Regions from separate parts of the Mesorhizobium sp. M1A.F.Ca.IN.020.03.2.1 genome, predicted to be linked through region 2. Evidence: riboswitches for the same ligand, from Rfam matches in the RefSeq annotation. Region 2 holds a riboswitch; the other holds the start of a gene.
The links. A riboswitch is a leader RNA that binds a small molecule or an ion and turns the genes downstream of it on or off. The one in region 2 is predicted to bind thiamine pyrophosphate.
Positions count from the first base shown of each region.

Region 1 (9,027 bases), on a different contig from region 2:
GAGACGCCATCGAGACCGTTGACGACGAAACGGACGGCGCCCCCGCATATTTCATGATCAACTGCGCGCATCCGAGCCATTTCGACGCCGTCCTTGCCGGCGACGGACGCTGGATCAGGCGCATTCGCGGCGTGCGGGCCAACGCCTCCGCCAAAAGCCATGCCGAGCTGGATGCGGCGACCGAACTCGATCCAGGCGATCCTGTCGACCTCGGCCGGCGCTACCGCGCCATGCGCGACCGCTTCGGCCAGATAGCCGTGCTTGGCGGCTGCTGCGGCACCGACAGACGCCATATCGCTGCGATCTGCGAGGCCTGCCTCTGAGCCTTGCCTATAGCGGCTAGCCTTCCATCTCCTCGCGCAGCATCTCCAACTCCAGCCACTCTTCCTCAAGTGAGGTCAGCGTGGTGCGCTCCTTGTCGAGCGCGGCGATGGTCTTCTGGAACGATGCGGGATCGCGCTCGTAGAAGGACGGGTCGGCGATATTGTTCTCCAGCCTTGAGATGGACGCGCTCACCGCCTCGATCTTCTTCGGCAGGGATTCCAGCGCGAACTTCTGCTTGAAGGAGAGCTTCTTGGCCGGGCTTTTAGCGCTGGTCTGTTCGGCCCTGGCCGTCGCTTCGTTCGCTTCAGCCTTCGGCCTTGCCTTGCGCTCCTCCAGCTTCGAGCCGCCGCGTTGCGCCAGCATGTCGGAATAGCCGCCGGCATATTCGATCCAGCGTCCGGCGCCGTTGGGCGCGATCACGCTGGTGACTGTGCGGTCAAGGAAATCGCGATCATGGCTGACCAGGACGACCGTTCCGGCAAAGCCGGCGACCAGTTCCTGCAGCAGCTCCAGCGTCTCCATGTCGAGGTCGTTGGTCGGCTCGTCGAGCACCAAAAGGTTCGCCGGCCGCGCCAGCACCCGGGCCAGCAGCAGTCGCGCCCGCTCGCCGCCCGAAAGCTCGCGCACCGGCGTGCGCGCCTGCTCCGGCTTGAAAAGAAAATCCTTCATATAGGAGACGACGTGGCGCTGCTCGCCATTGACCACAAGGTTCTCGCCGCGCCCGTCGGTCAGGTAATTCGCCAGCGTCTCCTGCGGGTCGACGGCCTCGCGCTTCTGGTCGAGTGTTGCGATTTCCAGATTGACGCCGAGCCGCACGGTGCCGGCATCCGGCGGCAGCTCGCCGGTCAGCATCTTGAGAAGCGTCGTCTTGCCGACGCCGTTCGGCCCGACAAGGCCGACGCGGTCGCCGCGCTGAATACGGGTCGAAAAGCCCTTGACCACGGTGAGGTCGCCAAAACTCTTCTCGATGCCCTTGGCTTCGATCACCAGCTTGCCGGATTCAGCGGCGTCGCTTGCCACCATCGTCGCCGAACCCTCGGCGCCGCGATGGCTGCGAAAACGCTGGCGCATGGCCTGCAGCTCGCCGAGCCGGCGCATGTTGCGCTTGCGCCTGGCGGTCACGCCATAGCGCAGCCAATGCTCCTCGCGCACGATCTGGCGGCCGAGCTTGTGCTGTTCGCGCTCTTCCTCTTCAAGCACCTGGTCGCGCCATTCCTCAAAGTGCGCGAACCCCTTGTCCAGCCGGCGCGTCTGGCCGCGGTCGAGCCAGACGGTGGCGCGCGAGACGCGCTCGAGAAAGCGGCGGTCGTGCGAGATCAGGATCACGGCCGACGAGGTGCGGGCAAGCTCTTCTTCCAGCCATTCGATGACCGACAGGTCGAGATGATTGGTCGGCTCGTCGAGGAGCAGGATATCGGGCTCCGGCGCCATGACGCGGGCGAGTGCTGCGCGGCGCGCCTCGCCGCCGGAAAGGTCGTTCGGCCGCTCCTCGCCGGTCAGGCCGAGATGCTCCATCAGATAAGTGGCGCGATGCGGGTCGTCGGCCGGCCCGAGGCCGGCTTCGACATAGGCGCGCACGCTGGCGAAGGCATCCATATCGGGCATTTGCGGCAGGTAGCGCACCGTTGCCGAGGGCTGGCGGAATACTTCGCCGTCCTGCGGTTCGATCAGCCCCGCGACGATCTTGAGCAGCGTCGACTTGCCCGAACCGTTGCGGCCTACAAGCGCGATCTTCTCGCCGGCGGAGGCGCTCAGTGCCGCGCCGTCGAGCAGCGGCGTGCCGCCAAAAGTCAGTTTTATGCCATCCAGATTGAGAAGAGGCGGGGCCATGTCAGCTTTCGGGAAGAGGATAGGGGTGGGCGAGCAGCAGCGCCCGGCCACGCTCGAGCGCGATCTCGAGCCGACCCTTGATCTCATTTGATATGGTAAGCGATGAGCCGAACGCCACCTCGACACCGTCCAGCGGCCATTTGGCGCCTGAGACCGTCAGGCCGGCGAGGTCGGAGAAGCCGAGCACCGAGAACAGCGTGCCCTCGGCGTAGTCGAAGCCGGCTTTGCCCGGCAGGATGGGCACGCCCTCCTGGGCGCCGCTGGTCAGCAGCACGGTCGTGCCCGCCTCGGCCAGCCGCACGCTTAGAGCCAAATGCAGAAAGGCATGATCGGCGCGCTTGCCGCCGAAGGCGCCGGCCAGCACCAGGCTGGTGGCGCCGCGCGCCAGCGCCTCGGCAATGGCGAGCTCGCCGTCGGTCATATCCTTCTCGGTCGGGAAAATCTTGCGCGGCACGGCGGCCAGATTCTCCGGCAGGCTCGCCGGCACCGAGTCGAAATCTCCGACCCAGAGCTCCGGCAGCAGGCCAAGCATATCGGCATGGCCGATACCGGCATCGGCGGCGATGATGCGGGAGCCTTCGATCTGGCGATCGAGCCGAGGCGTGCGGACGAGATCGCCGCCAAGCAGGATGGTGAATGTGCCCATGGCCGTCGCCCTTACCAGCCCGGCCAACGAAACGGAAGCGGGCGCGTCCAAACGGAATCGCACTTCGCTACCGCGGTGAACCCTGATGGATGCCCAGGAAACTTCCGCTTGCGCGCCGCATCGGCCGGGCCTATGTCTCGAAATGCTCTAACGGGGTGCCGGACGCTGATTTTGCGAACCGGCTGAGAGGCACAAAGCCAACCCGCTGAACCTGATCCGGTTTGTACCGGCGGAGGGATTAGACGTTTCGGACCATCCGACGCCTCAATTCCTTTAACGCGAACGAAGGAGGCGCCGATGCGCTCGCTATTGTCCAACCTTGTTCTTGCAGTCGGCCTTGTTTCGCTTTTGGCAGGCGGACCTGCCGAGGCTAAAGACAAGCTTACCGTCTACACCTACGAAAGCTTCACCGCCGACTGGGGCCCCGGGCCCGCGGTGAGGAAGGAATTCGAGGCCGAATGCGGCTGCGATCTTGAATTCGTCTCGGTTGCCGACGGCGTGGCACTGCTCAACCGCGTCAAGCTGGAGGGCGCCGGCACCAAGGCTGATGTCGTGCTCGGCCTCGATACCAACCTGACCGCGGATGCCAAGGCGAGCGGCCTATTCGCGCCGCATGGCGCGGTGGCCGATTTGAATGTGCCCGGCGGCTGGAAAGACGACACTTTCGTGCCTTTCGACTACGGCTATTTCGCCGTCGTCTACGACACCGAAAAGCTGAAGACCCCGCCGAAGAGCTTGAAGGAACTGGTCGAGGGCGCCGGCCCCGACAAGATCATTATCCAGGATCCGCGCACTTCGACGCCGGGCCTCGGGCTGCTGCTGTGGGTCAAGTCGGTCTATGGCGACAAGGCGCCGGAAGCCTGGGCCAAGCTGAAGCCGAAGGTGCTGACCGTGACGCCGGGCTGGAGCGAGGCCTATGGTCTGTTCACCAAGGGCGAGGCGCCGATGGTTCTCTCCTATACCACTTCGCCGGCCTACCACATGGTGGCCGAGAACACCGAGCGCTATCAGGCGGCGTCCTTCGAGGAGGGCGAATATCTGCAGATCGAGGTCGCCGGCATCACCAAAACCGGCGCGAAGAACCCGCTGGCGGAAAAATTCATAGCCTTCATGACCGGGCCCAAGTTCCAGGACATCATCCCGGAGACCAACTGGATGTTCCCGGCCGGCAAGACCGACAAGCCGCTCAACCCGGCCTTCGAAAAGCTGGTGAAGCCGACCAAAACCCTGCTGTTCAGCCCGGACGAGGTGGCGGCCAACCGCAAGGCCTGGGTGGATGAATGGCTGGCGGCGATGAGCAAGTAGGACGCAGGATGGCGCTTGAGCACCCCCCTCTGTCCGGCCGGCCATCTCCCCCGCGCAGGGGGATCGGTGATTTCGCTAGCCGCCGACGGTGTAGGAAGAGCGGCAAAGCTGCCAATCTCCCTCCTAGAGAGGGAGATGTCCGGCAAGACAGAGGGGGGCGCGACGGAACGCGGCGTTCGCTAGCTCGAGCCAACGTGGTGCAGCGTGCAATCCACGCCGCGCCCTGACCCTCGCATCACTGCCGGCATCATCGCCCTTGTCGCCATTACTTTGCTCATCGGGGGCGCCTTCGCCGGCCTCATCCTCGAAGGCGCAAGCGGTCCGTCCAGCGCTGCCGCGGCCTTCGACAGCTATCTGCTCCGCGTCGCCCGCTTCACGCTTTGGCAGGCGCTGCTGTCGACATTGCTTTCGGTCTTGCCGGCAGTGTTCGTCGGCCGCGCCCTGTCCAGGCAAACGAACTTTCCCGGACGTCGCCTGATCCTGCAGTTGTTCACGGTCCCGCTGGCGCTGCCGGCTATCGTCGCCGCGCTCGGCGTGTTGGCGCTTTACGGCCATGCCGGTTATTTTGCCGGCATCCTCGGCACGTTCGGCGGTGGGGAATGGCCGGGCATTTACGGCCTTTCCGGCATCCTGGTCGCGCATGTCTTCTTCAACCTGCCCTTGGCCACGCGGCTGTTCCTCGAGGCGCTCGGCACCGTGCCGGCCGACCAGTGGCGGCTGGCGAGCCAGCTCGGTATGGACGCTCGGTCGGCCTTCCGGCTGATCGAATGGCCGGCGCTGCGCACGGTGCTGCCGGGGGTCGCCGGGCTGGTCTTCATGCTGTGCATCACCTCCTTCACAATCGTACTGACGCTGGGTGGCGGGCCGGCGGCGACGACGCTAGAGGTCGCGATCTACCAGGCGCTGCGCTTCGATTTCGATCCCGCGCGGGCCGTGACACTAACGTTTCTGCAGATCGTGCTGACCTTCGTCGTGGTCGCCATGCTGACGCGACTCGGCGCCAACACGGTCGGCGATGCGAATCTGCCGGTAGCGCCACGCCGCTATCTTGCGACCAGCACCACCGAGGCCGTGTTGAATGCCGGCCTCATCGTGCTTGCGCTGCTGTTCGTCGCCGCACCGATGGCGGCGACCGTGCTCGCCGGGCTGGAGGCGGATCTCGGCCGGCTGGCCGGCGAGGACGCCGTGCGCCGCGCGACGCTCACCAGCGCCGGGCTCTCCTTTCTCTCGGCGCTGTTTTGCGTGATGCTGTCGCTGTCGCTGATCGCCGCCCGACGCGCACTGGCCCTGAGGCGCCGCGCGGGCGGCGCCATGTCGCTGCTCGAACACGCCGCCGACACCGGCGCCGGTTTCGTGCTGGTCGTGCCGCCGATCGTGATCGGCGCCGGCTGGTTCCTGGCTCTGCGCAACATCACCGATGTGTTCGCCATCGCACCCGTCATGGTCGTCGCGGTCAATGCGGTGATGGCAATGCCTTTCGCCATTCGCGCCGTCCGCCCTGCCTATGATGCGGCGAGCGAGCGCCACGAGCGACTCTGCCTGGCGCTCGGCATTTCCGGCTGGAACCGGCTGCGGCTGGTCGACTGGCCGTCGCTGCGGCGGCCCTTGGCCACCGGCTTTGCGTTCGCCATGGCGCTGTCGCTCGGCGATCTCGGCGTGATCGCACTGTTCGGCAGCGATTCCGTCCAGACCTTGCCCTATCTTCTACTCGCGCGCATGGGCAGCTACCGGACCGCCGACGCCGCGGGGCTGGCCTTGCTGCTCGGCCTCGTCTGCCTGCTGCTGGTTGTCGCCGCCGACTGGCTGGGGCGGGAGGCAAAGGCATGACGAGGGATAATAATGGCATCGCGGCCACGAAGGGCCTGGCCGTCACGTTGGACGGCGTATCCTTCAGCTATGGCGAGGCATCCTTCCGGTTCGATGTCGAATTCGCCGCCGGCAGGATCACCGCCATCATGGGGCCGAGCGGTTCAGGCAAGTCGACGCTGCTCAATCTGGTGGCCGGCTTCGAATCACCAAATGCTGGCAAGGTGCTGATCGGCGGGATCAATGTCGACAATGCGCCGCCCTCGGCGCGGCCGGTGTCGATGGTGTTCCAGGAAAACAACCTGTTCGCCCATCTTTCGGTCGAGGGCAATGTCGGGCTTGGCCGCTCGCCATCGCTCAAGCTCACGGCCGACGACCACCGCGCGGTCGCGGACGCGCTGGGGCGTGTCGGCCTCGCCGGCAAGGAAAAGCGGCTGCCGAGCGAGCTTTCCGGCGGCGAGCGGCAGCGCGTCGCGCTGGCGCGGGTGCTCATACGGGACCGTCCGGTGCTTCTGCTCGACGAGCCTTTCGCCTCGCTCGGCCCGGCGCTGCGCGAAGACATGCTCGATCTCGTGGCCGGCATCCACGCCGAGCGACAGATGACCGTGCTTTTCGTCACGCATCAGCCGCAGGACGCGCGCCGCATCGGCCAACGGATCGCGTTCGTCGACGAGGGCAGGGTCGCGGCAACAGGGTCGGCCGCCGATTTCTTCGACGGTGCTGGACCGGAGGCCTTCCGGCGCTATATCGGCGATCGAGGCGGCAGCGTTGCCGGATGACAACACATTGCCCGGAAGCGGACATAATTTACGGCCAAACCGGCTGCGGGTGATCAGGCGTTTGCTTGCCTTGTCCGGGGGAGTGTGGCTAGGTCCGGCCATGCTGGTCCGGGTGGGCCGTGATTTGCCGCAAGATTACGAAAGGAAGCCGATCTGACAGCCGGCATCGAGAGGGTATGGACTAAGCCGCTGGCGCGATTTTTCGCGATGGCCGGCTTTGCCGTGGCGCTGGCGAGCTGCCAGATGTTCACGCCGCCGGACGTGCAGGAGTCCGGCTTCCAGCCCTCCGACAAGCCGATCACCGTCGACAATGTCGTCGCCAATGCCAGGCTGGCCGAAATGGCCAAAGCGCAGCATCCGCGGATTCTCGCCACTTATGGCGGCGAATATTCCGATCCGAAGCTCGAGCGCATGGTGGCCAAGGTCGTCGGCAATCTGACGGTGGTCTCGGCCAATCCGACCCAGACCTATCGCATCACCATCCTCAACTCGCCTAACGTCAATGCCTTCGCGCTGCCGGGCGGCTATCTCTATGTCACGCGCGGACTTTTGGCGCTGGCCAATGACTCCTCCGAGCTTGCGGCCGTCATCGCGCATGAGATGGGCCACGTCACCGCCAATCACGGGTTGCAGCGGCAGCAGCTCGAGGCCGAGGAAGGCCTGGCGACCAAGGTCGTCTCCGACGTGCTCGGCGACAGCCCGACCGCCAAGGCCGCGCTCATCCGCGGCAAGCTGAGGCTTGCGCAGTTTTCGCGCAACCAAGAACTGCAGGCCGACGCGATCGGCATCAAGTCGATCGGCGAAGCGGGCTATGATCCCTATGCGGCCGGCCGCTTCCTGCAGTCGATGTCGGCCTATACCGATTTCCGTTCGGTCAGCGGCGCCACGGATGCCAGCCTCGACTTCCTGGCCACGCATCCCAACACGCCGCAGCGCATCGAGCTGGCGCAGCGGCTCGCCCGCAACTTCGGACCGCCCGGCGTCGGCACGCGCGACCGCGATGCCTTCCTCGCCGGCATAGACGGGCTGCTCTACGGCGACACGCCGGAAGAGGGCTATGTGCGCGGCCAGACCTTCCTGCATCCCGGCCTTGGCGTGTCGTTCTCGGTGCCCGAGGGTTTCGTCATCGACAATTCGGCGGCCGCGGTGACCGCGACCGGTCCGGGCGACATCGCCATCCGCTTCGATGGCGTGGCGATCGACAAGTCTGTGTCGCTCACCGACTATATCCGCAGCGGCTGGGTCGCCGGACTGGACGATGCCAGCGTGCGCCAGGAAACGGTCAACGGCAACGAGGCGGCGATGGCGCATGCCAGCGCGCAAGGCTGGCAGTTCGATATCGCGGTCATCCGGGCCGGCGGACAGGTCTACCGGCTGCTGACTGCGGCACCCTCGGCCAGCACCGCGCTGGAGCCGGTCGCGCGCTCCGTCAGCAGCTCCTTCCGCACGTTGAGCGCGGCCGAGAAGGCGGCGCTGAAGCCGCTGCATATCCGGGTGGTCACTGTGCAGCCCGGCCAGAACATGGGCACGCTTGCCGCTCAGATGGTCGGCGTCGACCGCAAGCTCGACCTGTTCCGGGTGCTCAACGCAATGTCGCCGGGCGCGAGCGTGTCGGCCGGCGACAAGGTCAAGATCGTCACCGACAAGTAGGGTCGGCATCCGCGCAAGTGCTTCCGCAACGAATCAGCCGCGCGCTTCTATTCGGTCAAGCCGGGCGCGCGGCTGCCGCAGCAATCAGAGCCCGCCACTGCTGCCGCCTTCAGGGCTGGTCTGGCCGCCGGTGCTGCCTCCGCTGCCCTCACCACTTTGGCCGCCGCCGCCGGACCCTGAATGATCGCCGCTACTGCCGCGCCAGGGCGCCGGTCCGGTATCGGTTTGAGGTGGTTTGACCACTGTCGGGACTGTCACCGTCGGCGTCTTCGGCGCGGGTGTGCGGACAACCTTTACCTTGGTGACTATTTTCGTCACGACCTTGGGCTTGCACACTGCGACCGTTAAGGTGCTGTGCGCGGGAAGGCCGAGAATGCTCATCGAATATGCCTCTTGCCGCGCGATGCCGGCTTTGAGGAAAGCCAAGGCGCGGGCCTCGTCGGCGGGCACGCCGTTGCGGCCATCCTTGAAGATCACGGCGAGATCGTTCATCGCGTTGACGTGCCCCATGGCCGCCGCCTTGAGCAGCAGGTCCAATCCCTTGCCGGTATTCCGCTCGACATCGACACCATTGAACAAGGCTCGCCCCCAAGCGGCCATCGCATAGGGGTCTCCCTTGTCGGATGCTTCTGAATAGAAGCTGATCGCTTTCGCGGAGTCCGCGGCCAGTCCTATTCCGGACGAAGC
Region 1 is NZ_RZSV01000189.1:437-9,463, reverse strand. Features, by position in the region: gene EOA79_RS24225 (homocysteine S-methyltransferase family protein) at 1-323, shown strand, start outside; gene EOA79_RS24220 (ABC-F family ATP-binding cassette domain-containing protein) at 340-2,154, opposite strand; gene EOA79_RS24215 (thiamine diphosphokinase) at 2,156-2,800, opposite strand; TPP riboswitch at 2,942-3,055, shown strand; gene thiB (thiamine ABC transporter substrate binding subunit) at 3,098-4,105, shown strand; gene thiP (thiamine/thiamine pyrophosphate ABC transporter permease) at 4,310-5,932, shown strand; gene thiQ (thiamine ABC transporter ATP-binding protein) at 5,929-6,690, shown strand; gene EOA79_RS24190 (M48 family metalloprotease) at 6,898-8,340, shown strand; partial or broken gene EOA79_RS24185 (tetratricopeptide repeat protein) at 8,425-9,027, opposite strand, start outside.
Region 1: linked by a shared signal. The riboswitch ahead of thiB (thiamine ABC transporter substrate binding subunit) and the one ahead of thiC (phosphomethylpyrimidine synthase ThiC) in region 2 are both predicted to bind thiamine pyrophosphate.

Region 2 (14,909 bases):
CTATCGCAAAGCGATCCTCTGGACCGCCGGCAAGCTTGCCGATCGCGGCATCGATCTGGTGATCGAACCGATCAATGGTCGCGACATGCCGGGCTATTTCCTCAATGACTTCGACTTTGCCGAACAGCTCATCGGCGAACTGGCGCTGCCCAACCTCAAGCTGCAGTTCGATGTCTACCACCGCCAGATCCTGCATGGCGATGTCGTCATGGCGTTGCGCCGGCTGCTGCCGATCATTGGCCATGTCCAGATAGCAAGCGTGCCCTCCCGCCATGAGCCGACTTCGGAAGAGCTCAACGACCGGTTCATCTTCGCGGAACTGGACCGGCTGGGCTATGATGGTTTCGTCGGTTGCGAATATCGGCCCAGCGGCACGACACTTGAGGGGCTCGGCTGGTTCGCCCCCTTTGCCGGCGAGCCCCTTCCCCAGGCTGGCATCGGAGTTTCGCCATGAGCCTTGCCCTCGGCGCAATTGCGGACGACTACACAGGCGCGTCCGACCTGGCCAACACGCTCGCCAAGGAAGGTCTTCGCACGGTTCAAACCATCGGCATTCCGGCCGCAGGTCTGGATCTTCCCGAGGTCGACGCGGTTGTCGTCTCGCTCAAGATCCGTTCGGTTGCGGCAGCGCAGGCGGTGGAGCGCGCTCGCGCGGCCGACCAATGGCTGCGCGCCCGCGGGGCAGCGCATGTGATGTACAAGATCTGCTCGACCTTCGATTCCACCGATGCCGGCAATATCGGCCCGGTGCTGGACGCCTTGCGTCACGACGTGGATGAGAAATCGGTTTTGGTGACGCCGGCCTTTCCGGAAACCGGCCGAACCGTCTACCAGGGGAATCTTTTCGTCGGCGCGGTGCCGCTCAACGAGAGTCCGCTCAAGGATCACCCGCTCAATCCCATGCGCGATGCCAATCTGGTGCGCGTACTCGCCCGGCAGAGCATGGCAGCGGTCGGGTCGGTCGACCTCGCGACGGTCGCGCGCGGCGCAGACGCGATCCGCGCGCGCAACGCGGCGCTTTCCCAAGATGGAGCCGGAGCGGCAATCGCCGACGCCGTCTTTGAGAGCGATCTTGAAGCGATCGGCGCGGCAGCCTTGGCACAACGCCTGTCGGTCGGAGCGTCCGGCCTGGGACTGGGTCTCGCCCGCGGCCTGGTCGCCGCCGGCACCGCGCGGCGCCATCAACGGACGGTGCTGCGGGAGCGGCCGGTCGAGGGGCCTGCGGCGTGCCTCGCCGGCAGCTGTTCGCGGGCGACACTGACGCAGATTGCCCGCGCCGAAGAGACGATGCCGGTGCTGAGGCTCGATCCGGAAAGGCTGATGAGCGGAGTGGCGGAGACGCACCGTGCGCTCGCCTGGGCCGCCGCCCGCTTGGCCGATGGCCCCGTCCTCATCGCCAGCAGCGGATCGCCCGAGGTGGTTTCGGCGCTGCAGGCGCGGCATGGACGCGACGCTGCCGGTCATGCGATCGAGCAGTCGTTGGCGACCATCGCCGAAGGTCTGGTCGAACTCGGCGTGCGCAGGTTGGTCGTGGCGGGCGGCGAGACGTCCGGCGCCGTCGTGGACCAGCTTGCCATTGCCGCCTTCGAGTTGGGCCCCGAAATCGCCGCGGGTGTCCCAGCGCTGCGTGCACTCGGCAGCCCGCACGGCGAGCTGCTGCTTGCCCTGAAATCAGGCAATTTCGGCGGCGACCGTTTCTTCGCCGACGCCTTGGCCGTTTTGGCATGAGACGGAGTCTTGGCTGTACAAGAATAACTGAGAAGGTCGCGCCAGGGTCGAATGCAGCGATGGATTGCGAAGAGGCCGCTCCTTTTTGGGTCGAAGAAGGTGACGGTCAATCTCGTTAGCACCGATCGCCGCCAGCGGCGCGCCGGGCCGCCGCAGTGGTGCCCTCGAGCGGCAATTCGCCCCTTCATAAATTCGTAGATGAAACAGGGGGGCTTTGTGTAATGCCACTCTCTGGAAAAGGATGGAAAATGTCCAAGATCCCCGGCAAGACCGAAACGATCGAAAACGCGGAATCCGCTACTTACGAGCCGTACAAGGTTACCGAGCAGGTTCGCGCTGTCGCCGAACAGGGCATTGAGCAGGCGAAGGAAGCATTTTCCAAATTGGAATCGAACGCCGAGACGACTCAAAAGGCTTTTGAGTCGACCCTTGAGGTGGCCAAGACCACCCGCAACGAGGTGTCGCTGAAGACGATTGCAGCTCTGCAAGCCAATGCCGAAGCCGGCTTCGCTCACCTGGAAGCACTGGTTGCCGTGAAGTCGCCGTCCGAGTTCTTCGAGCTGCAGGCCGCTTTCGTGAACAAACAGATCGACACTTCCGTCGAGCAGGCCAAGACCCTGCAGGCGGTGATGTTGAGAGCCACCGAAGACGTATCCATGCCGATCAAGGATGCCTTCGAAAAGGCCTTGAAGAACCTCAAGGCCGCTTGACTGCTCAGGCAATCCGAGACCGGAGGTCGCCGACCTCCTCTGCTCGTTACGACATCAAGACCGGCACCTTCGCGCCGGTCTTCTTCCATTCGGCCGGCGCCCTTTTGCACGAACCTCATCCATCGGCCAAGCATCGCTTTTCCAAACAGTTGGCTACGGAAAGGCGCGCAGAGACGAAGGCCCGAAATCGGGACGAGGACGCCGCTTTGGTCCTGCAGCTACTTGACCATTGATCGTTGCAGCCCAGTGCCGGCGATTTCTCCGGGGCTGCTTTCGAAGTCGAAGAGCCTTTGGGTCGCAAGCGCCGCGGCGCCACGCGCCCAGGAATCGTCTGCCCAATCGGGTGTAATCGGTGGCGGGTTCCACATGGCATAACGCTTCAATGCATCGCGCATTGGCCCGAACAGATAGTCGCCAAAGGTGACGGCTTCGCCCCCGCCGACAATCACTTCCGGATCGATGATATTGCAGAAACCGCCCAGGTATCGTCCAATCCCCTCGCCTGCCTCCTGCAGCAGGTCTATGGCTGCCCGGTCTCCAGTCTTGGCCGCGTTCAGCATGTCGTGGCGCGTCACTTCACCAGCGAGTCGCCTGGCCTCCTTCCATCGCCGCACCAGGGCCGGTTCCGAGAAGAAGGTCTGCAGGCAACCGCGCCTGCCACACTCGCATGGCGGCCCGTTCGGATCGTATGTCGAGTGACCCATCTTGCCCGCGGCGCCATTCGCGCCGTGATGGACAGAGCCATCGATGACCACCGCGCAGCTGATGCCGGCCCCGATGGCCAGGGCCCCGACGGTGCGATGATGCCGGCCAAGTCCGAACAATTGTTGCGCGAGCGCAAATGCGTTGGTGTCGTCGTCCGCCCAGACGGGTACGCGCACGCGTTCGGCAAGCATCGCAGCGATCGGCACATCGGCCCAATTGAACCGGTGGCTCAACCGGCAGACACCGTTATCGATGACGCCTGGTACAGCGATGCCGATCCCGCTGAGCTGGGCGCCTTTCGGTGCCCTGCGGTCGGAAACCAGCTCCTCGACTGCCGAGGCGCAGGCCTCCACCGTACTTTGTGGCGACAGATCGGGGACAACGACCTGCTTCGTAACAAGTGGAGTCGTGGCAAGATCGGTCAGCACACAATCGATGCCGCCTACCTTCAGCTTGAGCCCGGCCACAAGCCTGCCGGCGTAGTTTATATTGATCGGGATAGGTCGACGTCCCGGCGCGCCAAGACTCGCCTCCCCTTCCACCAGAATATTTTCCTCGAGCAATTCAGACACGACGAACGTCACCGCCGCGGGGCTGAGGCCCGTAACAGAGGCGATTTCGGCGCGGCTTATAGCACCTTGCCTTCGCAGCAGGTTCAGGATCAGCCGCCGGTTGATCGCGCGGGCCGTTTGCTGATCGCCTTTGAGCTTCATTCCTGCCTCATAATTAATTTTGTAAATTAAGTATTGACCATGCTGACATCCATACGCTACGAATTCGCATGGTTCAATTGGAATCCGGCTGTTCTCAGGGAGGAGATAGAAGCCATGACCACCGACTTTTCCGCGTTAACCACAACAAGGCGCCGTTTCCTCAAGGGCACTGGCGCGGCACTCGCCGCTTCGGCGACTGGTCTTTGCCTCCCGGCCTTGGCGCAGGCTCAGGAAATCACCATCATTTCCAACCTCAGCAATGTCGAGCAACGCCAGATCCTGCAGCGGCTGGCGAGCGAGTATGAGGCAAAATCAGGCACCAAGATCGTCATCAACAACATGGACCACGAGGCCCATAAGACGGCAATCCGCAGCTATCTTGTCGTCGGCGCTCCGGATATCTGCTTCTGGTTTTCCGGCAACCGCATGAAGGCCTTCGTCAACAAGGGCCTTTTTGACGACATCTCCGATCTGTTCGCCAAGGAGAACTACAAGAGCGTACTCGGTGCCACCACAAGCGCGGTCACCGTCGACGGCAAGCAGTATGGCCTGCCGATGGGAGGTCTTCTCTGGGGCCTCTTCTATCGCAAGGACGTCTTCGCCGAAAAAAATTGGACGCCGCCCAAGACCTGGAACGACTTCCTCGCCTTCGGCGAGGCGGCAAAGTCCGCGAAGATGATCCCGATCAGCATGGGCACCAAGGAGCTTTGGCCGGCGGGCGGCTGGTTCGACCACATGAACCTGCGCATCAACGGGCTCGACAAGCACATAGCGCTGATGGACGGCAAAGTTCCCTACACCGATCCGATGTTGACGCCAGTCTTCGACAAATGGAACGATCTGATCAAGGCGGGCTTCTTCTCGCCGAGCCACAGTTCGTTCGGATGGGAGCAGGCGGGTGCTGCCCTAGCGCAAAAGAAGGCGGCAATGATGGACCTGGGCGGCTTCGTTCGATCCGCCTTTCCGGAAGCGGATTTGCCTCAGCTTGCCTACGCGCCATTTCCCGAGATCGTTCCCGGGGTCGCCCGCTACGAGGATTTTTCGGTCAACTCCATCCACGTTCCGGCGAATGCGAAGAACAAGCAGGGTGCGCGCGACTTCCTCGCCTATTTCTACAAGCCGGAAAATCTGGGCGCATTCCTCGCCGCCGAAGGCGCCATCCCGCCTCGCAACGACTGCCCGCCAAGCAAGGACCCGCTGGTCAATGCTGCGGTCGAGGAACTGAAGAAAGTGGTTGGAACATCGCAATATTACGATCGCGACACCGATCCGGACATGGCCCAGGAAGGGATGGCGGGGCTGCAGGAATTCATGGTCAAGCCTGAGCGACGTGAGCAGATCCTCAAGCGCCTCGAAAAAACCCGCAAGAGAATCTTCGGTTGATCCTCCCTGGCTGACGGGCGCCGCCTTTCGGCGGCTCCCGTCTCTCTTTTTTCGGATGGAACGCCATGCCTCCTGTCTGGCGCAGAAATCGTCATTGGTTGACGCCGGTACTTTTCCTGCTGCCGGGCCTCATCCTGTTCGGCTCGGTGATCCTTGCCGCCTCCATCGAGACGGTCTGGATTTCGCTGCACGACTGGGATGGGATTGGCGCCAAGACCTGGGTCGGGCTCGCCAACTATGTCGAACTGGCCGACGATCCGCAGTTCTACGTCTCGCTCAAGAACAACGTAATCTGGCTGCTGATCTTCATGCTGGCGCCGCCGACCGGCCTGGCGCTTGCGCTGATCGTGAATCAGCAGATCCGCGGCATGCGCATCCTCAAGTCGCTGTTCTTCGTGCCGCTTGTGCTGGCGACCGTCACCGTCGGTGTCGTGTTCGGATGGGTCTATGATCCAAACTTCGGGTTGCTGCAGCTTCTCTTCGGCGCCTTTGGCGGTACCGCCCCGGCGCTGCTTTCAGACGAGACCTTCGTCACCTTCGCGGTAGCCGCCGCCGGTCTATGGCCACAGATCGCGTTCTGCATGATCCTGTTCCTGGCGGGACTGAACAGCCTCAACGACGATCTGATCGCCGCCGGACGCGTCGACGGTGCGCGCGGCTGGCGCATGTTGCGCCATGTCGTCCTGCCGCAACTGTCGCAGGTCGGCTTCATCGCCATCGCGGTGACGGTGATCGGTGCGCTGCGCTCCTTCGACTGATCGCGGTCATGACCAGTGGCGGCCCCTATGGCTCGTCCACCGTGCTCGCCTACCAGATGTATCAGGAGTCGATCTTTTCCTACCGCTTTGGCTACGGCGCCGCGATCGCCACCGTGCTGTTCGTGATCATGATCGTCTTCATCGCCTGGTATCTCAGTGGCCTCATCAAGGCCGAGCGGAGCAACGCCTGATGTACCCGCGCCCCATTCCCGAAAACGCCAGGATCCAGCGAGCCCTCTATCTAGGTGGTGTAACCCTGGTCGTGATCCTGTGGCTGCTGCCTCTGCTCGCCGTGATGCTGACCTCGATCCGTTCCAACGAGGAGCTGATGGCCGGCAACTATTGGGGCTGGCCGCAGAAATTCAGCCTGATCGACAACTACAAGGCGGTTTTCGACCAGACCGCCATGCTGCGCTTTTTCCTGAACAGCCTGCTGATCACCATTCCGTCCGTCATCGGCGTTCTCATCCTGTCGACACTGACCGGCTTCGTCTTGTCGCGCTACCAGTTCCGTGGCTCCAACCTCATCTTCGCCCTCTTCGTCGGTGGCAATTTCCTGCCGGCGCAGATCATGATGATCCCGGTCCGCGACCTGATGGTGAGGCTGGGTCTCTACGACACCGTCTATGCGCTGATCGTTTTCCACATTGCCTTCCAGACCGGCTTCGCCACGCTTTTCATGCGCAACTTCATCGCCGCTCTCCCGGGCGAACTGTTCCAGGCGGCGCGCGCCGAAGGCGCCTCGCCGTTCCAGACATTGCGCCACGTGGTTGTTCCGCTGGTCCGGCCTGCACTGGCGGCACTCGCGATCCTCACCTTCACCTTCGTCTGGAACGACTATTTCTGGGCGATCGTCCTTACCCAGAGTGACGCGGTCAAACCCGTTACCGCAGGTTTGAACAATCTGCGCGGCGAATGGACATCGGCCTGGAACATCGTCTCGGCGGCCACGATCTTCGTCGCCCTGCCCCCGGTCGTGATGTTCTTCATGATGCAGAAGCACTTTGTCGCCGGCCTCACCATGGGAGCCGTCAAGGGATGATCCGCGAACCCTGCCGCACCCGACACGCACGGAAAGGCGCCTCGAAATGAGCAGCGTGGAATTGCGAAAAGTCGACAAGCACTATGCCGGCTACCATGCCCTGAAGACGGTCGACCTGACGATCGAAAAGGGCGAGTTCGTCGTCATGGTCGGCCCCTCCGGCTGCGGAAAGTCGACATTGCTGAAGACGATCGCCGGGCTGGAAACCATCAACTCCGGCCACATCGTGATCAACGGGCGCGACGTCACCAGGGAAGAGCCCGGCGACCGCGGCATCGCAATGGTCTTCCAGTCCTATGCACTCTACCCACACATGACCGTCGCCGAGAACATGGGCTTCGGCCTGCGGATGGCCAACCGGCCCAGGACCGAGATCGACGCTGCCGTCAAACGCGCAGCACGGATCCTGCGTCTGGAGGAGCAGCTCGACAAGCGCCCGAAGCAATTGTCGGGCGGGCAGCGCCAGCGCGTCGCGATCGGTCGCGCGATCACCCGCTCGCCCGAGGTGTTCCTGTTCGACGAGCCGCTGTCGAACCTCGATGCCGCGCTGCGCACTCAGATGCGAGTGGAACTTTCGAGCCTGCACGCGCAGCTTGGATCGACGATGATCTACGTCACCCACGACCAGGTCGAGGCGATGACCATGGCCGACCGGATCGTGGTCCTCAACAAGGGCCGGATCGAGCAGGTCGGCTCGCCGCTGGAGCTCTACGCCAACCCTGCCAACATTTTCGTCGCGGGCTTCCTCGGCGCGCCACGCATGAATTTCATCGAAGCGAAAGCAGTGAGCGTCGAGGCATCCAGCGTCTCGGTAGCCGCCGCCGGCCTCCCTGCCATCACCTTGGATGGTATCGACGCCGGCGGCCTTTCGGCTGGTGATGCCGTGACCATCGGCATTCGTCCGGAGGCCCTGCGTGTCGTCGAGCCAAGCGACGACGTAATGCCGGCCTTCTCCAGCCAGGTCCGTCTGGTCGAGCAGTTGGGGCGCGAAACTGTCCTCTACGTCGACGGCTCTCCGCTTCAGACGACCAATTCCGACAGCGGCACCGGCAATTTCACGCTTCAGCTCAACAAGGTTTCTACCCTCGGCGTCGGCGCCGCGTTGCAGGTCGGCTTCGAAGCCGGCGACGCCTACCTCTTCGGCCCCGATGGCCGCACGCTCACGCCAAGAAAACCCGTCGCCTCGATCTGAACCTCGAAATTTCGAAAGTCCCATACGCATGAACCGCAAAGAGCCCGCTCCGCTATCCGTATGGCGGCCCCTCAATCTTGACCGCTTTCTGCTCGGAGCACCTCATTACCCCGAACATGTCGACGAAGGCTGCTGGCAGCGTGACGCCGAGCGCATGGCCGCCGCCGGCGTCAACACGGTGCGGATGGGAGAGTTCGCCTGGCACATTTTCGAGCCCCGCGAAGGCAAGTTCGAGTTCGGCCTGTTCGATCGGGCGATCGAACTTCTCGGCCGAGCGGGGATCGACACGATTATGTGCACGCCGACGGCCACCCCTCCCCGCTGGCTCACCGTCAACTACCCCGAAGTGCTGCGCGTTGACATAAATGGGCGGGCCTCGAGCCACGGATCGCGCCAGCATGCCGACACCACAAGCCCGGTATTCCGCGCCCACAGCCGCCGCATCACCCGCGCCATGGCCGAGCATTATCGGGACAACCCGCGTGTGATCGGGTGGCAGACGGACAACGAGCTCAACACCACGGTGTCGGAATGGTTCGCGCCTTCGACAAGGCTGGAGTTCCAGAAATACCTGCAGAAGGCCTACGGCACCATCGAGGCGCTGAACTTCGCCTGGGGCGGCCACTTCTGGGCGACGGCCTACGACGATTTCTCGCAGATCGACCTGCCGAGACCGCTCATGCCGTCCTACCCCAGCCCCGGCCATGTGCAGGACTACCATCGCTTTCTGGCCGCAGCGACCGCCGCCTTCCAACATGACCAGGTCGAGATCCTGCGTGCCGCCAATCCGGACTGGTTCATCTTCCACAATCTTGGCCAGCTTGCCGACATCGACTTCCGCGGTCAGTTCGGACAGGATCTCGATTTCATCGGCTTCGACATCTATCCGATGCTCTATGACGAGATGCGCCGAACCGGCGGGCATGCGGCGACCCAGGCCCTCCATCTCGACATATGCCGCGCCTATTCCGGCAACTTCATCGTTCCGGAGCAGGCCTCAGGCTTCGGCAGCCAGCCCGGCTTCTCGACGATGACGCCGGAGCCCGGCGAGATGCGTCGCATGGCCATGACCTCGGTGGCGCGCGGCGCCGACGGTGTCATGTTCTTTCGTTGGCGTCCCGCGCATTTCGGCGCCGAGATCTACTGGATGGGCGTCATCGATCACGACGACGTGCCGCGCCGCCGCTATGACGAGGCAAGCCGCTTCTTCCATGAGATCGCCGCCGCGAAGGAGCAGATTCTTGGCACCGCAGTGCGCATGGACCTCGGCATCGCCGGCGCGGACTTCGACAACCAGGAGGCTCACAAGACCTATCCGATCGGCCTCCCCAGTCCGCTCGAAGACGCGACGCTGCTTCATCGCCACTGCTATCAGAACGGCATTGCATGCGGGTTCATTCATCCCGAAGACGATCTTTCGCGGCTCAAGGCGCTCTACGTCCCGCATTGGGTGATGTGGAAGGATGAATGGAACGAGGCTGTCGAAACATTCGTCCGCAACGGCGGTACGCTGATCCTGTCGGCATTGAGCGCGACGAGGGACGAGAACAACCACATCATTCGCGAGCAGGCGCCCGGCAAGGCCCTTGCAGCCCTGAGCGGCGTCAGGGTGGCGGAGTTCGGCCGCGTCGTTCCCGAAGGCGGCAGCGGCCTGTTTTCGCTGTTTCGTCCGGCTCCGATGGGCGCCTATGCACCGCCGCCGCTCCCGGCCTCGTCCGCGGAACGCAAATACCTGTTCACCCTTGGCAATGAAGAATTCCAGGCTGCGCATTTGTACGAGGTGCTTGATGTAGCGCCTGACACCGAGGTGCTCGGCATCTGGTCGAACCGCTTCGCCGCCGGCTCTCCGGCAATTACCGCCCGCAAGGTCGGGCAAGGTCGGGTTGTCTATGTCGGCACGTATCTCACGCCGCAACTGACGGAGAAGCTTGTCGATGTCGTGCTGGCCAAAGCCGGTATAGCGCCTTTGCTGCCCGACCTGCCTGCCGGGGTGGAGGTCTCTGTCAGGGAAGCCGACGACCGCCGGCTGATGTTCGTGCTGAACACCACGGAAGTCGCCGTGATCGTACCCAACGTCCCAAAGGGCCTTGACCTGCTGACGGGCAAGGCCGTTGAAGGAACGCTGCAACTCGACCCTTACGGCTGCGCAATAACTCGGTCCTGAACAAATCGAACCAGCGTCCGTGGACGCCGAACAGATGCTCTTCGAGGCGAAAAATGCGTTCTTCAATCCGCCGCCACAAGGGATCGCAAAAGCGTTTCCTTGGCGGATGACAAGTGGGCCCCGACTGCCAGCTCGACGCGCGCCGGGTCGTGGCTCAATGGGCGTCGATGTAAGAGATGCTCGATCAAAGCTGCGTGGCTGCGCCGCTTCTCGTCGCTTGTTCGAGGCTGGAGAAGTCATGAAGTCGAGTTGACAGGATAGCGTCGCATCGTCCAACCTAGGCGCCTCACCAGGGGAGTCCCGGCAAGGGGCTGAGATACTGCTAATAGCGCGCAGTGACCCGTTGAACCTGATCCAGTTCATACTGGCGTAGGGACGGTGCGAAGCTTCGCGGGTCGGCAATCCGGCTTCGGCATTCGGGCAGTGCCCGCATCCTAAGCGAAGCGTCACTTCCTCCTCATCGCGTGGACTGGGTCTCCGTGCACTCGAGCAAGGAGGCTCACTCATGAATGCCCACACCCCGACCGTCACCGTCGGCGAATTGCCCGCTTCGAAGAAGGTCCACAAACCCGGTCAGCTCCACCCGGAGCTGCGGGTGCCGATGCGCGAGATCTCGGTCCACCCGAGCGCCGGCGAGCCGCCGGTCACGGTCTATGACTCGTCCGGTCCCTACACGGACACCGCGATGAAAACCGACATCGAGCGTGGCTTGCCACGGCTGCGCGAGGCATGGATCGAGGCGCGCGGAGACGTGGAGCGCTACGAGGGCCGCACGATCAAGCCGGAAGACAACGGCTTCGTCTCAGCCGATCGCCTGACGCCGGAATTCCCGGTTCGCAACAGACCGTTGCGCGCGGCCGGCGGCCGCGCCGTCACACAGCTCGCCTATGCGCGCGCCGGCATCATCACGCCTGAGATGGAGTTCGTCGCCATCCGCGAGAACCTCGGCCGGGAGCAGTTGCGTTCGAAACTCCAACGCGAGGGCGAAAACTTCGGCGCCGCGATCCCCGATTTCGTCACGCCGGAATTCGTGCGCGACGAGGTGGCGCGCGGCCGCGCCATCATCCCGTCCAACATCAACCACCCGGAAAGCGAGCCGATGATCATCGGCCGCAATTTTCTGGTCAAGATCAACGCCAATATCGGCAACTCCGCCGTCACCTCGTCGATGGCCGAAGAGGTCGAGAAGATGGTGTGGGCGATCCGCTGGGGCGCCGACACGGTGATGGACCTCTCGACCGGGCGCAACATCCACAACATCCGCGAGTGGATCGTGCGCAATTCGCCGGTGCCGATCGGCACGGTGCCGATCTACCAGGCGCTTGAGAAGGTCGGCGGCGTCGCCGAGGAACTGACCTGGGAGGTGTTCCGCGACACCCTCATCGAGCAGGCCGAGCAGGGCATGGACTATTTCACGATCCATGCCGGCGTGCGCCTGCCCTATATCCCGCTCACCGTCGACCGCGTCACCGGCATCGTGTCGCGCGGCGGCTCGATCATGGCCAAATGGTGCTTGCATCACCACAAGGAGAGTTTTCTCTACGAGCATTTCGAGGAGATCTGCGACATCGCCCGGGCCTATGACGTGGCGTTCTCGCTCGGCGACGGCCTTCGCCCCGGCTCGATCGCCGATGCCAATGACGCGGCCCAGTTCGCCGAGCTGGAAACGCTCGGAGAGCTCACCAAGATCGCCTGGTCCAAGGACTGCCAGGTGATGATCGAGGGCCCCGGCCACGTGCCGATGCACAAGATCAAGCAAAACATGGACAAGCAGCTCGCGGTCTGTGGCGAAGCGCCGTTCTACACGCTCGGGCCGCTCACCACCGACATCGCGCCGGGCTATGACCACATCACATCGGGCATCGGCGCGGCGATGATCGGCTGGTTCGGAACGTCGATGCTCTGCTACGTCACGCCGAAGGAGCATCTCGGCCTGCCCGACCGCGACGACGTCAAGACTGGCGTCATCACCTACAAGATCGCCGCTCATGCCGCCGACCTCGCCAAGGGCCATCCGGCCGCCCAGGTCAGGGACGACGCGCTGTCGAGGGCGCGCTTCGAGTTCCGGTGGGAGGACCAGTTCAACCTGTCGCTCGATCCGGAGACGGCGCGCGCCTTCCACGACGAAACCCTGCCGAAGGAGGCGCACAAGGTGGCGCATTTCTGCTCCATGTGCGGTCCCAAATTCTGCTCGATGCGGATCTCGCACGACATCCGCGCGGAAGCGCAGAAGGAAGGGCTCGCGGCCATGGCTGCGAAGTACCGCGACGGCGGCGATCTCTATATGCCGCTCGACAGCACCCCCGAGCGCACGGACACGCCATGAAGGTGCTCATTCGCGGCGCTGGCGTTGCCGGATTGACGCTCGCGCACGAGCTGGCAACGCGCGGCGCCGATGTGACCGTGGTCGAGAAACGGCTAGAGATCGCCGGCAATGCCTCCTGGCAGGCTGGCGGCATGCTCGCGCCCTGGTGCGAGCGCGAGAACGCCGAAGCGACCGTACTGACGCTCGGACGCGGCGCAGCCGACTGGTGGGACGCCGCCTTGCCCGGCCATGTCGCGCGCCGCGGCACGCTGGTGCTGGCGTCTGCCCGCGATGCCGGCGAACTCGACCGCTTCGGCCGCCGCACATCCGGCTTCAGGCAGTTGGACGCCAGCCAAATCGCGGCACTCGAGCCGGCGCTCAAGGGCCGGTTCGGGCGCGGGCTGTTCTTCGCTGAGGAAGCGCATCTCGACCCACGGACGGCTCTGCTTTCCCTGCGCGACAAGCTGCGCGGGATGGGCGCGCGCGTCGAGTTCGGCCGCAACTCGGCGCCGGCATCTCAGGATATTGAGGTGGACTGCACCGGCAGCGGTGACAGGCGACCGGAACTGCGCGGCGTGCGCGGCGAGATGCTGATCCTGCGAACGCACGAGATCTCGCTGGCCCGCCCGGTGCGGCTGCTGCATCCGCGCGTCTCCGTCTATGTCGTGCCCCGCGCGGAAAACCTGTTCATGGTCGGCGCGACGATGATCGAGTGCGATACCGAAGGCCCGATCACCGCGCGCTCGACCATGGAGCTGCTCGGCGCCGCCTATGCGCTGCATCCGGCCTTCGGCGAAGCCGAGCTGGTCGAAACCGGTGTTGGCGTGCGTCCCGCATTCACCGACAACTTGCCTCGCGTCGAGCGCGACGGGGGGAATATTCGCATCAACGGCCTCTACCGCCACGGCTTCCTGCTCGCGCCGGCCATGGCGCGGCGGGCAGCCGACCTCATCCTGGGATCCTGGAGCAAAGGAGTTTGCCCTTGAAGCTCACCGTTAACGGCCAAGCCCATGAAGTCGCAGCAGAAACACTTGCCGCGCTGCTCAGCGAACTCGATTTCCAAGGCGGCTGGCTGGCAACCGCGCGGAACGGTGACGTCGTACCGGCCAGGGAACGGGACCGCTGCCGGCTCACCGATGGCGACCGCATCGAAATCCTCTCGCCGATGAAGGGAGGCTGATCCCATGCTCGAGTTCCATGGACAGAAACTCTCGTCCCGCCTTCTGCTGGGCACCGCGCTTTACCCCTCGCCTGCCGTCATGGCGGAGGCGGTGAAAGCGTCCGGCACGGAGATCGTCACCGTGTCGCTCCGCCGCGAAACCTCAGGCGGCAAAGCCGGCGGCCAGTTCTGGTCGCTTGTCCAGTCGCTCGGCGTTCGCGTGCTGCCCAACACCGCCGGCTGCCACTCGGTGGTGGAAGCGGTCACCACGGCGCGGATGGCGCGCGAGGTGTTCGGCACTGACTGGATCAAGCTCGAAGTGATCGGCAACCACGATACGCTGCAGCCCGACGTATTCGGATTGGTGGAAGCCGCAAGGATCCTTGCCTCTGAAGGCTTCGAGGTGTTTCCCTACACGACCGACGACCTCATCGTTGCCGAGCGCCTGCTCGACGCCGGCTGCAGGCTCTTGATGCCCTGGTGCGCGCCGATCGGCTCCGCACGCGGGCCGCAGAACCCCGATGCGCTGCGAAGCCTGCGCGGCCATTTCCCCGGCATTCCGCTGATTGTCGATGCTGGCATCGGCCGGCCCTCGCATGCCGCGGCCGTGATGGAGCTCGGCTACGACGCGGTGCTGCTCAACACCGCCGTCGCCAGGGCCGGCGATCCCGTTGCCATGGCGGCGGCCTTCGGCAAGGCGGTCGAGGCCGGCCGCGAGGCCTATTGCGCCGGCCTGCTCGAGCCGCGCGACATGGCCGTTCCCTCCACCCCCGTCATCGGCATGGCAGCATTCTCATGAAGCTCGATCCGTTTTACCTGATCGTCCATTCCGCCGCTTGGATCGAACGTCTGGTGCCGCTCGGCGTGAAGCTGGTGCAGCTGCGCATTAAGGACCAGGACGAAGCTTCGCTGCGCCGAGAAATTCGCGCCTCGAAGGCAGTCTGTGACAGCCACGGCTGCCAGCTCATCGTCAACGATTACTGGCGTGTTGCGATCGAGGAAAATTGCGATTTCGTTCACCTCGGCCAGGAAGATCTGGCGGAGGCTGAT
Region 2 is NZ_RZSV01000013.1:9,442-24,350, reverse strand. Features, by position in the region: gene otnI (2-oxo-tetronate isomerase) at 1-454, shown strand, start outside; gene otnK (3-oxo-tetronate kinase) at 451-1,728, shown strand; gene EOA79_RS04120 (phasin) at 1,977-2,438, shown strand; gene EOA79_RS04115 (ROK family protein) at 2,657-3,856, opposite strand; gene EOA79_RS04110 (ABC transporter substrate-binding protein) at 3,971-5,239, shown strand; partial or broken gene EOA79_RS04105 (sugar ABC transporter permease) at 5,305-6,188, shown strand; gene EOA79_RS04100 (carbohydrate ABC transporter permease) at 6,188-7,039, shown strand; gene ugpC (sn-glycerol-3-phosphate ABC transporter ATP-binding protein UgpC) at 7,086-8,231, shown strand; gene EOA79_RS04090 (beta-galactosidase) at 8,260-10,395, shown strand; TPP riboswitch at 10,677-10,789, shown strand; gene thiC (phosphomethylpyrimidine synthase ThiC) at 10,901-12,721, shown strand; gene thiO (glycine oxidase ThiO) at 12,718-13,686, shown strand; gene thiS (sulfur carrier protein ThiS) at 13,683-13,880, shown strand; gene EOA79_RS04070 (thiazole synthase) at 13,885-14,658, shown strand; gene EOA79_RS04065 (thiamine phosphate synthase) at 14,655-14,909, shown strand, end outside.